Regions from separate parts of the Iodobacter arcticus genome, predicted to be linked through region 2. Evidence: predicted binding sites of a transcription regulator. Region 2 holds the regulator's gene; the other holds the start of a gene.
What was found. Region 2 encodes sigma-54, which starts transcription at its own class of promoters, with help from an activator protein. Its sites were predicted from a motif close to CTGGCACGCTTCATGCTT; they were not measured.

Region 1 (6,318 bases), on a different contig from region 2:
ACTTCCAGCTACGCCGGTAAACGTCAGCGAATAATCACTCGCCACGCTTTTTACGCCCGTTGGTAAGCTCACGGTAGCAAATACAGTGCTTACCCCTGCAACGGTATGGGTTAATGACAAATTACTTTGCTGATAATCAAAGAAATTCGTCCCCATATTGCCGTATAAATCTTGCCCCTGACGCATCTGGGCATTGAAGGTTTGCCCCAGCACCAAGGCCATCCGTGCGATGGCATTATCGGCGGCATCCAGTGTTTTGTTTCGATACTCCAACAAACCACCCAACTTGCCCCCAGTAAGCATTGTTTCAGGGATTTCTGCATCAAGCGAGCCTTGGGTATACACAATAGTAAGCCGCTGCGGGTCACTAGCCGACGGCTTGGCCGCAATTGAATATGCCGTCCCCCCCACCACTAAGTTTTGCCCATTACCAATAAATACATTCAGTGTGCCATCGCTTTGCTTAATGGTCGTTGCCTTCACTAAGCTGTTTAAATCCAGCACCATCTGATCGCGCTGATCTAATAAATCATTAGGAAACTGCCCGCCACTACTTGATACCGCAATCTGGCCATTAATTTGTGCAATTTGCTTAGAAAGCGCGGTGACATGATCTGCTGCACTTACCAAACTGCCATTCACCCCTTGCCGCATTTCCAGCAAACGCTGATCAAACACCTGAAAACGATTTACCAAGCCCTGTCCATTACTCATTAAAGACTGACGGGCAGGCAAAGAAGCCGGGTTGGTGGCAATCCCCTGCACCGCACTAAAAAACGATTGCAAAACAGGCGATACACCCGCTGCCGGATCGGCCACCAGATTATCCACTTGTTTGATTTCAGCCTGATACGTACCGTAATAGCTATCTTGCGATACGGCAGTCTGCACTTGCTTGGTTAAAAACTCATCATATGAGCGCTGCACTGTATCCACACGCACACCAAGCCCGGTGAAGCCACTGCCCGTATATTGCGGATAAGGCGCACTTTGCTTAATGCTCTGACGTGAATAGCCCTGCGTATTGGCATTCGCAATATTATGACCTGTCGTACTTAAACCCAAGCTGGCTGCGTTTAAGCCACTTAAACCAATACCAAATACACTGGCGCCCATGATGCAACTCCTTTGCTACTATTTATCGGCACAAACTGCCAATACTTAAAGGCAGCTCAAAACCTGTGGTTTTTGCAGCCTCAGGTTTAATTGCTTACGCAAGCTGGCGGCGTAATTGCTCAGCCACTTGCGTTAATTTATTGGCATATTGTGGATCAGTGGCATAGCCGCCCGATTGCAAGGCTTTGGCATAGCCCTGCGCATTCGCCCCTTGCCCTACAGCATCGCTATAGCGGCGCTTAATCAGGCTGGCATAATCATGAAAAGCATCGGCATAAGAATCATAAACACGAAAAGTCTCTATCCGTTTTTGTGCCTGCCCACCCACAAACTCTGTTGTCACAATATCTGTGGTTTTGCCTTTCCAGTCTTTAGTGGCTTTAATGCCAAATAAATTATGGCTATCGCTCCCCGCAGCATCTTTAATCGGCTTTTTACCCCAGCCCGATTCTAAAGCGGCGTGCGCCACAAGCACATGCGGTGACACGCCCAGCGATGCCGCAGCACCTTCTGCATTAGCCGCCAATTTAGAAGCAAAAGAATCACCGCTTAAAACGGCACCTTTTGCCGAAACCTCGGCGGCTTTTGCCGCAGGCAAACTGTTATGAAATGAAGGCGAAGATTTTTGATAGAGCGAAGGATCACGCTGCAATTCAATTTGCCGCACAATCGACTCAGCAAAACCCACCCCGCCCTGCTTAGACCACATTTGAGAAAGCTGCTGATCGTGCATGCCACGGAACATATTGGCCGTATCTGATTCCATCTCATCGTATTGAGGTGTGGCTTCCCGCATGGATTTAAGCATCTGATTAGTCAGCAATGCTTCAAACTCACGCGCTACCGCCAGTGCGGCCTTGCTTGGATCTTGACGAGCCAGCTGGCGCAGACTGTCTACACCGCGCACATCAATGGCAAGCTCATTACTGGATGGAGTAGCAGAGGAGATCATACGGGGCCGCGCTTAATAAAAGTATTAAGCAGGTATGAAGCAATAACTATGCCGGAGTCGGGAGTCGGGAGTCGGGAGTCGGGAGTCGGGAAAGCGTAATTCAAAGTATCCCCTGATCAAGCAATGATTAAGAAATACTCATCAGCTATCAAATCACTTCTAGCTCAGCCTTCAAAGCGCCTGCCGCTTTCATGGCTTGCAAAATCGCCAATAAATCCTGCGGCGTTGCTCCTACCGCGTTCAGCGCCCGTACCACATCGCGCAAGGTGCTGGATTTTGGCAGACGCACGATAGGCCCTTTATCAGACTGAATCTGAATATCGGCATTTTGCACTTTAGTGGTTTTACCGCCAGCCAAAGGATTAGGCTGCACCACGGTATTTTCTGCCGTAATCGTCACGGTTAAATTGCCATGCGCAATGGCGCAGCTATCCAACTTAACCGCCTGATTCATCACAATCGAGCCCGTGCGCGCATTGATAATCACCTTAGGGCTGGATTCTGCGGGGGTGACATCAATGTTTTCTAAGCGTGATAAAAACGCCACGCGTAAATTATTATCTTGCGGTGCACGTACTTGAATCACTCGCCCATCCAAAGCCACAGCCGTGCTTGGATACTGCGCATTCACCGCATTCACCACGCGATTGGCGGTCGTAAAATCGGTCGTCAATAGCTCCAGCTGAATAAACTCGCCATTGCCTAATAAAGTAGGCACTGATTTTTCAACCGTCGCCCCCGATGGAATACGGCCTGTTGCCAGCTGGTTAACCTGAGTGCTTGATCCACCCGCCGATGCCCCCGCCCCAGCCACAATAATATTCCCCTGAGCCATAGCGTAAATTTGCCCGTCGGCCCCTTTCAGCGGCGCCATCAGGAGCGCTCCGCCGCGCAAAGACTTGGCATTACCAATCGAGGAGATCGTCACGTCCAAGGGCTGACCCGGCCTTGCAAACGCAGGCAAAGTGGAGGTGACGGTTACCGCTGCCACATTTTTTAACTGTAAATTGCCACCGCTCGGTACTTGAATCCCTAGATTGGTCAGCATATTCACTACCGACTGCACGGTAAACGGCGTTTGCGTGGTTTGATCGCCACTACCATCCAGACCTACCACGAGGCCATAGCCCACCAACTGGTTATTACGCACGCCAGCAACCGATGCCAGCTCTTTGAGCTTTTCAGCATGAGCAGGCACCAGCGCAAATAAAAAACAGCAGATCAGGGCAAAGCGAGACATACACACAACCTATTCAGACAACATTTTAAAAACACCAAAGCACAAATTTTAAAACGGCATCACATTTAAGAAAAACCGCTGCAGCCAGCCTATGGTATTGGCATCGGCCATAGAGCCAACGCCCAATTGCTCGATACGCGCATCGGCTACTTTATTGGATGAAATGGTATTGCCAGCCTTTATGTCGAGCGGGTTAATCACACCTGTAAAGCGTAGCGTATTAATTTGATTATTCACTGCAACTTGTTTCTCACCACCCACAATCAAATTGCCATTTGCCAGCAAATCAACCACCGTCACTGAAATCGTGCCTTTAAACGTATTGGTGCTATTGGTCGCGCCCTTGCCTTCAAATTTATTCGTTCCTGCTAACTTAACCGCAGCCTCGCCCTCGCGCGCAAAATATTTTTCAATATCAAAAGGCAACAGGGGAATATTGCCCTTGGTGCTGTAATCAAGCGATCCGGCTTTATTGCTGCTGCTATTGGAGGTATTGACGGCAGCGAGGTTTTCTTCGATGGTGATATTGAGCAAATCACCGATATTGCGGGCCACTCTTTCTTCAAACAATAAGCGCGAGCTATTGGGCTGAAAAATAGAGCCATTATTGATACTAGCCACGACCGGCTGGGCAGGCCTTGCCGTGGTCGGCTGAGTAATCACTGAGGGTGGCGTGGTACAAGCGGCAAGCAACACGGCAATCATTGCCGCAACGGCAAGACGAGCAATCATTTCAATCCTTTTAAAACTAAAGCTGCGTCAGTTTTTGCAGCATTTCATCAGATGTTTTAATCGCCTTCGAGTTAATCTCAAAAGAGCGCTGAGCCTGAATCATATTAATCAGCTCTTCAGTCACATTCACGTTCGACGTTTCTACATAGCCCTGATTGAGCGCACCCAAGCCATTAGTGCCTGGCGTACCGACCGTTGGCGCACCCGAGGCCGTGGTTTCCATATACAAATTTTCCCCAACCGATTGCAAGCCGGGCGGGTTAATAAAAGTAGCCAGCTGAATATTGCCCAGCTGCACCGGGGCCGCGCCATCATTATTCACAATGGCCGTAACCGTACCATCTTTAGCGATCGTCAACTTAGTCGTACCGGTTGGCACTTGCAAAGCAGGCTGCAAAGCATAGCCACTGGATGTCACCACCGCGCCTTGGCTATCCACTTGAAAAGAGCCATCGCGGGTATAGGCCGTTGTGCCATCGGGCATGGAAATCTGCAAAAAACCCTGGCCATTAATCGCCACATCCAACGTGCCGTCAGTCAGCTGCAAATTACCCTGCATATGAATACGCGCAGTGGCCACTGGCCGCACCCCCGTTCCCAACTGCAAGCCAGTAGGCTGCTGGGTTTGCGCGCTGGTCGAGCCACCGGGTTGGCGTAAATTCTGGTAGAGCAAATCTTCAAACACCGCACGTTCACGCTTATAGCCATTGGTGCTGACGTTGGCCAAGTTATGCGAGATAACATCGACATTCATCTGCATGGCATCCATGCCGGTTTTAGCAATCCACAGCGAGCGCATCATGATGCGTACTTCCTATTATTTTTAGTTTGATATGCGATGGTACGCACTAGGCAGAACCACGCTTTTTTAATCTGTGAAACACGCTGTTTAATCAATTTTTCTATGCGCGACTTGCAATCCAATCAACCTGTCAGCGTTAATAGCTGCGAGGCACTTCTTGCGTTTTGATCGACGGTTTGCATCATTTTAATTTGCAAATCGTATTGGCGCTGCGCGCTAATCATTTGCACCAATTGATCTACCGGATTCACATTACTCACTTCCAGTGATTCTGAAGCAAGTTTTACGCCAGCATCCGCCTGCGCCACTTCGCCATTTCTTTGGCGAAACAAACCATCACTGCCTTTTTCCAGCTCACTTTCAATAGGGTTGACCAATTTTAGCCGGCCAATTTCTACCGCCTGAGCTGGGTTATCAAACGGCGCACCATTGATCGTGCCGTCTTTTGCAATGGTAATACGCGTATTTTCTGGAATAGTCAGCGGGCCATTTTCACCCTGCACCACCAAACCACTACGCGTTTTTAAGAGGCCTGCCGCATCAATTTCAAAGCCACCATTGCGGGTATAAGCCTCCCCTGTAGGCGTTTGCACGGCCAGCCAGCCCTCGCCATTGACCGCCACATCTAAAGCACGGCCAGTTTGCTGCACAATACCGGGAGTAAAATCAGCGCCCGTAGTCTGCTCCACCACATAAGCACGGCTAGGTACACCTATGCCGCCAATCACCGGTACCGCACGCGCTGCCGTTAGCTCGGCCCTAAAACCCGGCGTGGCTACATTCGCTAAATTATTAGCGACAGACGCTTGCCTTAGCATCGTTTGCTTAGCACCCGTCATCGCTACATAGAGCATTCGATCCATTGATTTTCACTTTTCATGTAAGGCGGAAAAAACGCGGGTTGCACCCACCCTACAAATTATTAACGCAGATTTACAATCGTTTGCAAGATGGTATCTTGCGCTTTAATCGTTTGCGCATTGGCCTGATAAGTACGCTGTGCGGTAATCAGATTAACCAGCTCCCCGGTGAGATCAACGTTTGCATCTTCCACCGAAGCCGATTGCAAGGCCCCCAGATCACTGGTACCCGGATCATTGGTTCTGGGCTGGCCCGAGGTAAAGGTTTCTGCCCAGCGATTGTCACCTAAATTTTGTAAACCTTGCACGTTTGCAAAGTTAGTTAAAGTGACTTGCCCTACCGGCCTAGACTGACCATTTGAATACTTACCTTGCACAACGCCATCGCGGCTTACCGAAATACCGGTCAAAGTACCATCAGGGTAACCATCCTGCTGAATAGAATTCACCCCAAAAGGGCTACCATACTGGCTGGTACCATCCAGAGAAACGTGAAATGCAAAGGGCGTTGTTGCGCCAGAAGTCAGCGCGGTTGAAAACGCTAAGGGCGTATTACTCACTAATTTACCATTCGAATCAAAAGTCACATCAGGGTAAGGCAAACCAGCCACATTGG
Region 2 (12,355 bases):
TGTGTGATGAATCAAAAAACGCAGGCCAGCGTCTGTACCAAAGATGTGGTGCTGACCCAAGGCACACTCAGCATTCGGGCTGATAAGCTGACGGTACGTCAGGATGAGGCGGGCAATCAGTATGTTGCTGGCAATGGCGGGCCGGTTCGCTTTCGGCAGAAAATGGATGGCGGCAATGATTGGGTGGATGCCGAAGCGCAGCGCTTTGATTATGACGGGCGCACTGGCATTCTTAAGTTGATTGATAAGGCATGGGTGAAACGTGGGGAAGATCAAATTCATAGCGATTTGATTACTTACGATTTAAACAATGAAGCTTATCAAGCGCAAAGCAAACCAGAGAGCGGCGGGCGCGTCAATATCGTGATTACACCGAAAAAGGCACCTGCACCATGAGTAGTTCTTTACGAGCGGAGCAGCTAGAAAAACGTTACGGAAAAAGAACCGTGGTGCGTGATGTCACCATGGAAATTTCGAGTGGTGAAGTGGTGGGTTTACTTGGCCCAAATGGCGCGGGTAAAACCACCAGCTTTTATATGATTGTGGGTTTAGTCGGTATGAATGGCGGGCGTATTACGCTGGATGGCGAGGATATCGGTCATTTACCCATTCATCAGCGGGCGCGGCGAGGTTTAGGCTACTTGCCACAAGAAGCGTCTATCTTTCGTAAAATGACAGTGGCACAAAATATCACTGCAGTGCTTGAATTGCATTGTAAAAATCGCGATGAAATAAACGCCCGGCTTGATGAGCTGCTGCACGATTTGCACATTGATCATTTGCGTGATGCAGGTGCAATGGGCTTATCGGGGGGCGAGCGCCGCCGGGTAGAAATTGCCCGTGCCTTGGCCGCCAGCCCGCGTTTTATCTTGCTGGATGAGCCATTTGCAGGGGTAGACCCGATTGCTGTGATGGATATTCAACGTATTATTGGTTTTTTAAAGCAACGTGGAATCGGTGTCTTGATCACTGATCATAATGTGCGTGAAACCCTTGGTATTTGCGATCGTGCCTACATCATCTCCGAAGGTGCAGTGATGGCGTCTGGCGCTCCGAAAGATATTGTAGAAAACGAAAGTGTGCGTCGGGTCTATCTCGGTGAACATTTCCGCATGTAAATGAAACAAACCCTGCAGCTGCGGTTATCCCAGCAACTTAATCTTACTCCTCAGTTGCAGCAGGCTATCAAGCTGCTGCAGCTTTCCACCCTTGAGTTTCAACAAGAGCTTGAACAGTATCTGAGCGAAAACCCGCTATTGGAGCGTGGCGAAGAAGCCGCCGCTGGTGAGGCAGAGCAAGCAGAGCCGCAGTGGGAAATGGGTGAAGACGACGGTTTACGCTGGGAAGGCACAAGCCACGGCAGCTCGGATGATGATGATGATTTTGATCCGGCCAGCAATATCGCCCGCGATTTAGATTTACGCGAATACTTGCTGCAACAAGCAGGTTTGCTGCCTTTGTCGCATCGGGATAAGTCCTTGTTATTGATGCTGATTGAGGCATTGGATGAGGATGGGTTTCTTTCTCAGTCCTTAGAAGATGTCTTTTCTCAGCTGCCAGAGGAACTAATCCAAGATTATGAACTCGAACCTGATGACTTAAGAATTGCTTTAATTCGCTTACAGCACTTAGAGCCTTTGGGAATTGGAGCAAGAGATACCGCTGATTGTTTATGCTTACAATTGCGCCAGAAGCCAGCGAGCGCTGCCCGTGATTTAGCCTTGCAGATTGCCGAAAATTCACTCGATTTATTAGCTGGGCGGGACTACACTAGGCTTAAACGGGCTTTTAAATGCGAGGATGCTGAGTTAAAAGCAGCGCAGGAATTAATTGTAAGTTTAAACCCTAGGCCGAGTGCACAATGGTCTGTAGCATCGCCCCGATATGTAAGCCCCGATGTCGTTGTGCAAAAAGTACGCGGTGTTTGGCGGGTGAGATTACACGATGCTTCGATGCCTAAATTGCGCGTGAATCGTCTTTATGCAGATATCTTACAAAAAGGCGATGGCGGCCATTTAGCCCGTGAGTTACAAGAAGCACGTTGGTTAGTAAAAAGTGTGCAGCAGCGATTTGATACCATTTTGCGAGTAGCCACCGCGATTGTAGAACGGCAGCGCGCATTTTTTGAACACGGTGAAGTGGCGATGCGCCCGCTGGTGCTCAGAGATATCGCCGAAGAACTAGATTTACATGAGTCGACTATTTCTAGGGTAACCACGCAAAAATATATGCTTACGCCGCGTGGCCTATATGAATTTAAGTTTTTCTTCGGTAGCCATGTTGATACGGATGCCGGAGGGGAGTGTTCTGCTACAGCGATCAAAGCATTGATCAAGCAGATGGTGCAGCAAGAAGATAAGAAAAAACCTTTAAGTGATAGCGTATTGGCAGAAGCATTATCCGCTCAAGGTATTGTGGTAGCCCGGCGCACCGTTGCCAAATACCGTGAAGCGTTGCAGATTTACCCAGTAAGTCAGCGCAAAAGTTTGTAAGGCCCCAACGGAAGGAGTAACCCTATGAATTTGAATATCAGTGGCCATCATCTTGAAGTGACCCCATCTATCCGTGAGTACGTAAACAGTAAGATGGAACGAGTCATTCGACACTTTGACAATGTAATTGACGTTAATGTCATCCTATCCGTGGAGAAACTGCAACATCAGGTTGAAGCAACCGTTCACGTTCGCGGCCGCGATATCCACGTCGAAGCGACGGATGAAAATATGTATGCAGCCATTGACTTGCTGGCCGATAAGCTAGACCGCCAAGTTGTGAAGCACAAAGAAAAATCAATGGATCACCGTAACGAATCCATTAAGCAGCACCAGCCTACCGCTGAATAAAGCGACTTTTCTCACCTTAGCGGGAACCGGAATACTCAGGTTCCCGTTTTTGTTTTTAAACGACGGCGCTACAATGGGTGTCGTCCCTGTTTTGGTCTGTCTACAATGAGCTTGATCGCCCAAATTTTGCCTAGCGGAAATGTCTTCCTTGACATGGAAGTCGGCAGCAAAAAACGTATTTTTGAACAAGTTGGTATTTTGTTTGAAAATAGCCACGGTATTGCCCGTAGTGTTATTTTTGATAGTCTGTTTGCCCGGGAAAAGCTTGGTTCCACGGGGCTTGGGCAAGGGGTTGCCATCCCTCATGGCCGGATTAAAGGTTTGAAAGAAGCCACAGGTGCATTTGTGCGCCTTAATGAGCCTATCCCTTATGACGCGCCTGATGGCAAGCCGGTTTCCTTGGTATTTGTGTTGCTGGTGCCTGCTCACGCTACCGATTTACATCTGCAAATTTTGTCCGAACTGGCTCAGCTTTTCTCAGATAAAGTATTGCGCGAGAGTCTGCTGGCGGCCACTGAACCCGGCCAAATCTGGAAGCTAATCAGTACTTGGGAGCCTTATGCCACAGATTTCAGTTAGACAGCTTTTTATCGATAACGCCGAGAAGCTGCGACTGACGTGGGTAGCAGGGCAATCGGGTGCGAATAATCTGCTATCTAATGATGCATCTGAGCAAAAGCCAACACTCTCTTTAGTCGGCCACCTGAATTTTATCCACCCCAACCGCATTCAGGTGCTTGGGGTGGCAGAAACGGTTTATCTGCTGCAGCTTAGCCCCGAGGCGCAAAGAGAATCCTTGGCGCGGCTTTTCTCTAATGAAATGGCGGCAGTGATTGTAGCCAATGGTCAGATTGTGGGCGACTGCCTGCGCGAAGCCTCTGAGCGTTTTCATGTACCGCTGCTCACCTCCCCCGAGCAATCCCCCTATTTGATGGATGTACTACGCTATTACCTCTCGAAGGCATTGGCGGTTTCTACGCATCTGCACGGGGTGTTTCTGGATGTGCTGGAAGTGGGCGTTTTGCTGACTGGCGAATCGTCGATGGGTAAGAGCGAGCTGGCGTTGGAGCTAATCTCACGCGGCCACGGCCTTGTGGCAGACGATGTGGTTGAGGTCTATCGCACCAATCCGGAAACGCTGGAAGGGCGATGCCCGCCGATGTTGCGTGATTTTCTCGAAGTGCGCGGAATTGGCGTATTGAATATCCGCACTATTTTCGGTGAAACTGCCGTCAGGCCGCGTAAAACACTCAAGCTGATTATGCATCTGGCCAAGGCGGGTGGCGAGAAAGTCGCTCCGATGGATCGATTGCAAATGCAGGCGGCCACGCAAGATATTCTTGGCGTGCCGATTCGCAAGCTGGTGATTCCTGTGGCGGCCGGTCGAAATTTAGCGGTTTTGGTTGAGGCTGCGGTTAGAAATTATATTTTGCAATTACGCGGCATTGATTCCACGCGTGAATTTATTGAAAGACACCAAAAATTTATGGAAATGGGCGAATAAGTCGCTCACCCAATATGCAGGGTGTTTATGCAAGTATCAAAATATAAGCTACACAAAAATATACAAAATAATGGGGATGGGGAGTGAAACAGCAGCAGGTTATTTTATTATCTGGTTTATCAGGGGCGGGTAAAAGCGTTGCACTTAAGTCTTTAGAAGATCTTGGCTATTTTTGCATCGATAATTTGCCTGCGCCTTTGCTGCCACAAACCGCGGCATTACTGGATGAAGATGGCTATCCCAAAATTGCCATTTCGGTTGATGTGCGCAGCGCCCACAATTTTGCCAGCTTCCCCAATCATCTTGAAGCCCTGTTTGAGCTGGGGCTTGATGTGCAAATGCTGTTTCTGGAAGCGAATAACGACACTCTGGTGAAGCGCTTTTCTGAAACAAGGCGCAGCCATCCGCTCTCTAGTGGCACATTAACGGTGACCGAGGCTATTAGCTTAGAGCGTGAAATGCTGGCTGATTTCTCCGCAGTTGCCCATCGTATTGATACCAGTGATTTATCGGCTAATCAGCTGCGCAGCTGGATTCGGCAGTTTGTGGCGCTGGACCGCTCCAGACTCACGGTGATTTTTGAATCTTTTGGCTTTAAGCATGGTTTGCCAATGGATGCCGATTTTGTGTTTGATGCCCGCTGCCTGCCCAACCCCTATTACGATAAATCTTTACGCCCTTTAACGGGTAAAGATCAGCCCGTGATTGATTTCTTAGAGCGGCAAGCGGTGGTGGGGCGCTTTCAAAGCCATATCAAAACATTTATGGAAGCTTGGTTGCCAGAGTTTGAAGCCGATAATCGCAGCTATATCACGGTAGCGATTGGCTGCACCGGCGGCCAGCATCGCTCGGTTTATTTAGCGGAGCAATTAGCGGCATACTTTGCCGAGCATCGGCAGGTATTGCTTAGGCACCGTGAGCAGCATGCCTGAAATACGCCCCTCTCGAAATCGGGAGATGCTTAGGGTAATGCGGCCAGGTGACTGGCCGTTTGCCTTACTGGCGCTGGTTTTTGTGGTGTATTTGGGTTTTTGGAGCTGGCAGCAGGAGAGTGCCACGCGGGTGCGTATTTATCAGGCGGGCAAAGTCTTTGCCGTGCTGGATTTAAACGCAGAGCGCACGGTGCAAGTGGCTGGCCCCCTTGGGTTTACCTCTGTAGAAGTAAAATCGGGCCGGGTACGTATTAGCCGTGACCCCAGCCCGCGCCAATATTGTGTGCGCATGGGCTGGCTGGATCAGGCTGGCCAAATGGCGATTTGCCTGCCTAACCGAATCAGCATCGAGCTTTTAGGCTCGCGTCCTCATGAATTCGACAGCCTCAGTTACTGAAATCCGTATCAAACCCAGTTTGGACGATGTGCGCATTGCCCGCTATGCCGCGCTGGCGATTGCCTTATCGGTGCTGGAGGCGGGTATTCCTTCGCCTATTCCCGGTATTAAGCCGGGGCTGGCTAATATCATTACCCTGATTGCGCTCTGGCGCTTTGGCTGGCGCGATGCTGCGTGGATTTCCATGCTCAGAATCATCGGCAGTGGTATTGTGCTGGGCGGTTTTTTATCCCCCGGTTTTGCTATGAGTTTGATGGGCGGGCTAAGCAGCCTCTTAGCCTTGGCCGCTGCGAATCACTTGCCTAGGCGCTGGTTCGGCCCCGTATCGCACTCGCTGGTTGCCGCCTTTGCCCATATGGCAGGGCAGCTATTATTAGCGCGGCTCTGGCTGATTCCGCATAATGGCATCATCCATTTAGTGCCCCTGTTTGCTGCTGCAGCCTTGGTATTTGGTGTGGTAAATGGGGTGATTGCAGCAAAGCTGCTGGCTCGTGAGTGAAACGTTCAAAAAGTGCGTAGGGCGGGTGAAACCCGCGTATTTTTCAGCATCGCTCGCGGGTTTCACCCGCCCTACAAAAAATACACAACATAGCGTTATAAATATCAATTGATTTGGTTTTCTCTGTGGTCTGTTTTTAAACTCCGTGTTCTCTGTGTCTACAGACCTTTGGGTGTTACATCGTTTTAATAGGTTTCAAATGAAAACAATAACTTTAGCTTTTACCGGCGCATCCGGCCTGCCTTATGGCCTGCGCACGCTGGAATGCTTGCTGGCGGCGGGTTGCACCGTGCATGTGCTCTATACCCAGGCAGCGCAAATTGTGGCCAAGCAAGAGCTAGATGAAACCTGGCCTTCGCGCGCGGCCGATTTGGCGGTGCTTTTTCGCCAGCGTTATGGCGTTACTGATGAATCAAAGCTGCAAGTATTTGGCCAGCAAGAATGGTTTGCCCCGATGGCCTCCGGCTCTAACCCTGGCGATGGCATGATTGTTTGCCCCTGCACCATGGGCGCTTTATCGGCGATTGCGGTGGGCGCTTCGGATAATTTATTAGAGCGCGCTGCGGATGTGATGATTAAGGAAGGCAAAAAATTAGTCGTTGTTCCACGTGAAGCACCTTTTTCGGTGCTGCATTTGGAGAATATGCTCAAGCTGGCTCGGCTGGGCGTGGTGATCTTGCCGCCTAATCCGGGCTTTTATCACCACCCTAAAACCATCGCCGATTTAGTCGATTTTGTGGTGGCAAGGATATTGGATCAGTTCCAAATCCCGCATCAGCTGATGCAGCGCTGGGGGGATAAGGGATGAGTGTAAAGATTGACTGGCCTTCATGGAAAGTCGGGTGTTTTGTCCTGCTTGCACTGTGGTTCTGGCCCTCGTTCGCCCCGCACGATCCTTGGAAGCCCGACGAAAGCTATATCCTTGGTCTAGTTTATGAATACACGCTGCGCGATAACTGGCTGGTGCCGATGCTGTCTGGCGAGCCTTTTATGGAAAAACCACCGCTGTTTTTCTGGACGGCAGCGGGCTTCTCCCGCTATGTATTTACCTGGCTGCCAGTGCATGCGGCAGCAAGATTAGCCGCGGCATTTTATATTGCGCTCACCTTTATCTTTGCCGCTCTGGCCGCAGGGCAATTTGCTGCCCGCAGCCGGGCCAAAGACCCATCGCAAGCCGCATGGCTCACCGCCATTTTGCTTGCAGGCACGCTGGGCTTAGTCGGCAATGGGCATCATATTCTGACCGATAGCGCCTTATTTGCCAGCTTTGCCATTGCCCTCTACGCATTTGCTATATTTCCCTTACGGCCACTTGCCAGCGGCCTGCTGATGGGCACGGCTTGGGGAATGGCGTTTTTAACTAAGGGCCTGTTGGGGCCGGGCTGCCTTGGTTTGGCGGCTCTGTTGTTGCCGGTCTTTGATCGTACTTACCGGCAAAAAGCGTATTTACTGACGCTAAGCATCGCCTTGCTGGCCGCATTGCCTTGGTGGCTGATCTGGCCTTGGCGCTTGTGGCTGGCCTCGCCGGAGTTATTCAAAACTTGGTTTTGGGTGAATAACCTAGGGCGTTTCCTCGGTGAGAATAACCTTGGCCCGGAATACGAGCGTGGCTTTTACCTGAAGATTTTGCCTTGGCACGCCTTCCCGCTGATTCTCTATCTGCCGGTTTTATTTTTCAGGCAGCGCCTCGATGCGTTTAAAAACGCCGCCCCGGCAGCCCTGCTTTGCCTTTTGACCTACACCATCTTGTCCTTGGCTAAAACCTCGATGGAGCTATACGCCGTGCCCGCCGTGGTGGCGTTTGCCGTATGGATGGGCGCACAAGCATCCAGCGTCCCCGCCACTTTCGAGCGCCGCTTTGGCCTTGTCGCCCTGTGCTTAGTGGCTGTCAGTGCGCTATTACTCTGGTGGGCTTGGGCTGCCCTCTACTTTGGCCTGCCTTTGCAAGCGCGCCTGCTGCATTTCTTACCGGGTTTTGCAGAAAAGCCAAACTGGCTGGGTGTGCTGTCCGCGCTCGCACTTACCATCATCGTGTGGAATCTGGCTTGGCGAGCACCCCAGTGGGCCAAACACCAGGGCGCTATCCGCTGGCTGGCCGTGCTGGTGATGAGCTATGGCCTAGTATTCAGCCTGCTGTTACCCGGCTTAAATTACAGCAAAAGCTATAAACCCATGATGCTGGATTTAGCCACCCAACTAGATAAAAACCAGTGTCTGGCTAGCTTTGGCTTGGGTGAGCACGAAAGAGGCAACTTCCACTACTACACCACGATGCGCGTGCAACGCTTCGAAATAGGCCGAGGCAAAGAATGCCCGCAGCTATTAATCCAAGGCAGTACCATGCCCGCCAATATTGGTGAATATAGCTTGTTGAAAAAAACCACAAGGGCGACGGATAAGGGCGAGGAGTTTAGTGTTTGGCGTAAGATATAATAAATATTGCTTACTTTTTGCTGATATTATGCGGAATGAGTTGTTTGGTTGGGCAGGTCGGTGTGTGCAGGGGGTAAACTCCGCTTAATAGTGGGCGGTTTTTTCATGGCAATTTATTTTTGCCGCATCAAGTAAGGTTTTGTCACTGAACGTGGTATTTCAGGGTGTCTATATCTTGTTAGGTGTAAAGAATGTCAGTGTATTTAGGCTGATAGGGGTAATAGGTGAGGGAGATTTCTCCCGGACGTTTGTTGGCTCCATAGCTCTTCTGTTGTTTTTGCTGCGTTATTTATCAATTGGTTTGGTTCTTTCGGCCGAATCCAGTCAAAAGGAGGTGTCTATGGTTGCAGCATTTACTGCCCGTGTTCGTATGTTATTCAGTTCCACAATTGAAACTATGTGGGCTATTGGAGTCGGTAGCGTTGTTTCGCACCTATCTACCTAAATGCATTGCTTCACCAAATAATATATTCAATCGGACTGGTTGGGGCGCGACAGCTCATTCGGGGCATTGGTGCGGTTGGCCATTCGGTTAATACAATCTTAGGTTTCTTTGGCCATGCAAACAGGTTGCTGCTTTCTATGCTCAAAAGATAGCGTGCTTCAGTACAGTCATGTACTGCCTGCCTTTGTGTTTCGCTGGCAACGTGAGAGTTCAGCCAATGGACACATCCGCACAACGCAGGAGCCAAATAGACGCGTTCAAGATGGACTCAAGCACTATTGGCTATGCAAAAACTGTGAGGACCTATTTAGCCAGTCAGAAGGGTTGTTCGCCAATCGCGTGTTTAGGCCATACACAGACCATGGCAAGCTCACGATTCAATATGGACCTTGGCTCTCGCACTTTTGCGCATCCATCTCTTGGCGGGTATTGCGGCACTATCAGCAAGAAAGTGACTTCAGCGATACACCTCAAATGCTACGTGATCGGATGGCATCTGCTGAGGCAACTTGGAGAAGGTTCTTGCTTGGGGAAATACAGCATCCAGGCGAGTATCGACTTCACCTCATTCCTATGGATGAAATTTCATCCACATCAATGGATCTCCCATCCAACATGAATCGGTACATTATGCGGGCCATACACATGGACCTGTGTCAAAGCACTAATTTGATGTTCACATACGCCAAGATGGGTCGATTTATCGTGTTAGGTTTCATTCACGAGCCATCCCCTAATCACTGGAAAGGCACTAAAGTCCATGTAAATGCTGGACTCATTGCCCCCAAAAAATATGTCCTACCCAGAGCGTTTGGGGAGTATCTGATGCAAAAAGCTCAAGCGATGCGAGATGCACTAGACAGTGTCAATGAGAAACAGCAGGGAAAAATTGACAAAGCTTTCAGGGGGAGCATTGACCGCTATGCCAAAAGCGATGCGTACCGAGCAATGAATGCTGACGTTACCCTGTTCGGCGAGAAGGCATTTCGCAGTCCAAAGGTCTAAGGCCATAACTCGTAATTCCCATCTGTAGGGCGCACTCAAAGCGAAGTGTAGTGCGCCGTATGTGGCTTATTAATCACGTGCATTGACCACTTTGCTAAGCCCATGCGGCGTAATGCGCTGCGCTTATTAGCGCCCTACATCATCATATTTATGATGCCCTTTGGCTTTGTTTGGGGTGGTTTGCATTTTTTAGGTATTGGAATGGCCTCCTTCTGTAAGTTTTTTTGCCCTGCAGGATTTTGGGTGTTTGTTGCACCAGAAGTTTGGTATCGCTTGCGGCCGAACCCATTATTTCGCCAGATATGCCAGAAAAGCCTCGCTGGCTGGTGAATTTAAACCTTAGCGATCAACGGAATGTTATGAAACTTATCAGCACACTACTCATTGTGTTTGCGTCTATTTCTAATTCATGGGCTACTGAGCTTAAGCCGTTTAACTTTGAGCCGGAAACGAAATCGCAAACGATTGCTGTGGAAAAAACGGTTTGTGGTTTTCCAAATTTAAAATTGCCCACGGAATTCGCGGTGTTCGCGGCAGGAGCCTACTCAGGTCGAAAGATTGCGTTTCAAATTGATCAGAGCGGCCATGAAGGAACGCAGATTGATGTTGTGGTAAATAGCCCCAATAAGCCCGTTGTATTGATGCTTGGTGCCTATGAGCCAACGATTTGGAATATTGGCTGGTCGAAAGCAACTAAAATCATTGCGGTGTTGGTTGGGGGATATCATCGGCAGGCTGTAGCCGGGCTGGTGAAAGGCACTCCATTACTGCTTAGCACTTACGACAATCGTGGGCCGTGCGGATACTTCTATGTTACCCCTGATAATCTGGCCCCTTTGAATCCTTTGTCTAAGCGTGTTTTTGCACGTCAGGTTGATATGGTCTTCCCCGCAGTTAATGGCAAGGTAGTTATTGGAGAGCCGCTTCCTGCTGGAAGCAAGCTGCTTACATCTGCCGAAACCACGCCTGAATTATTTTATGACAAAACTGCACCGATTGCGGGGCCTGCAGGGTTAGAAGATGCTGTTCGCAGAGGGCTTTTACGCAAGGCAACAGCGGCTGATGCCCAAGCATGGGCTGATGCAGTTTTGAAAAATTCGCCACAAAGAGATATACCGCCGGTTGCTGGTCAAGGCGTTCCTAAACCTCCAAAGATGTCTGTATACAATGCGTATGTAGTGCTTAAACCATTTACTTATCCTTCTGGGTTGTATGGTGGAAATTCGGCGACCTTCCTGATTCGTAAGGGCGTACCAAAACCAGATGGCAATCCGGGGCATTCTGCTGTTTATGATTTCAATACACTGAATTGCCAGGGAGCATTATGCGGTGCTCACTAACCTTAAAGGGCTGCACAAAGTCATTAGCCGTATGCACCTTTGTAGGGCGCACTCAAAGCGAAGCGTAGTGCGCCGTATGAGGTAAGCGCCGAAGTTAAATTATTCCGCATCACCCTGCAGAAATAAAACACTACCCGTTTCGCCAATGTAAAAACACGCAAGGCTTATGGCGTATGTGGCTTATTAATCGTCACGTGCTTTGCTAAGCCGCATGCGGCGTAATACGCTGTGCTTATTAGCGCCTTACAAAGTTAAACATATAAATATGCCTATTAAGGGGCGCTATGCTGGATGCACAACAAATTCTTCTTAACGCTCGTTGCACGGTTAGCTTTAGCCCTCGTGATTTAGTCAGAGAGTTATTGGCTTATGGAGAGATCGATGCCGCCGAAAAACTCATGCAACTTGATCCTCAAGCTGTAGCTGCGATTGGTGTACTTGCTTCCAATCACTATTCTGCACCAGAGAATCTCATTCTTGATAAGGCGATTTGTTTAGCGGTTGTGGAGTTTTTGGAAGGGAGGGTACGACCTCTTAAGCGGAAGCGCCGCCTCTATCAAAAGAAAGCCTAGTAGGCATGAGCAGCACGGTGGTTTATGTATTTATGAGGGTAGGGTGAATAATTCATTAAACCCATGTATTTAAACTAAATGGATGGGCTTTGAATGATCACTCCCTGTAAATCTCTTAATCAGCCGGGCTGGCTTACGCTTCGGTCAGCGCTTTGGCCTGATTGCTCAAAAGATGAGCACTTGGCAGAAATGGCACTGTTTTTAGCTTCGCCGCAGCGTTTTGCCCAGTTTGTGGAATACGATCAGGCTGGCAGGGCGCTTGGGTTTATTGAGCTTGCCGTGCGGGGCGATTATGTAAATGGCACGGAGTCTTCGCCGGTTGCATTTCTTGAAGGCATTTACGTTGAGCCAAGTGCCAGACGGCGCGGCATTGCGGGCAAGCTGG

Region 1: the regulator sigma-54 is predicted to act here: its motif matches at 2,106-2,123, upstream of flgJ (flagellar assembly peptidoglycan hydrolase FlgJ).

The regions. Positions count from the first base shown of each region.
Region 1 is NZ_JBHTBQ010000033.1:6,795-13,112, reverse strand. Features, by position in the region: gene flgK (flagellar hook-associated protein FlgK) at 1-1,116, opposite strand, end outside; gene flgJ (flagellar assembly peptidoglycan hydrolase FlgJ) at 1,211-2,068, opposite strand; gene ACFQNF_RS14185 (flagellar basal body P-ring protein FlgI) at 2,217-3,308, opposite strand; gene ACFQNF_RS14180 (flagellar basal body L-ring protein FlgH) at 3,357-4,040, opposite strand; gene flgG (flagellar basal-body rod protein FlgG) at 4,057-4,842, opposite strand; gene flgF (flagellar basal-body rod protein FlgF) at 4,965-5,705, opposite strand; gene flgE (flagellar hook protein FlgE) at 5,765-6,318, opposite strand, start outside.
Region 2 is NZ_JBHTBQ010000019.1:127,624-139,978, forward strand. Features, by position in the region: gene lptA (lipopolysaccharide transport periplasmic protein LptA) at 1-396, shown strand, start outside; gene lptB (LPS export ABC transporter ATP-binding protein) at 393-1,118, shown strand; gene ACFQNF_RS11825 (RNA polymerase factor sigma-54) at 1,119-2,492, shown strand; gene hpf (ribosome hibernation-promoting factor, HPF/YfiA family) at 2,517-2,843, shown strand; gene ptsN (PTS IIA-like nitrogen regulatory protein PtsN) at 2,949-3,422, shown strand; gene hprK (HPr(Ser) kinase/phosphatase) at 3,403-4,347, shown strand; gene rapZ (RNase adapter RapZ) at 4,431-5,279, shown strand; gene ACFQNF_RS11850 (NusG domain II-containing protein) at 5,317-5,676, shown strand; gene ACFQNF_RS11855 (Gx transporter family protein) at 5,651-6,175, shown strand; gene ACFQNF_RS11860 (flavin prenyltransferase UbiX) at 6,375-6,983, shown strand; gene ACFQNF_RS11865 (ArnT family glycosyltransferase) at 6,980-8,608, shown strand; gene ACFQNF_RS11870 (hypothetical protein) at 9,879-10,058, shown strand; gene ACFQNF_RS11875 (hypothetical protein) at 10,418-11,398, shown strand; gene ACFQNF_RS11880 (hypothetical protein) at 11,683-11,970, shown strand; gene aac(6') (aminoglycoside 6'-N-acetyltransferase) at 12,064-12,355, shown strand, end outside.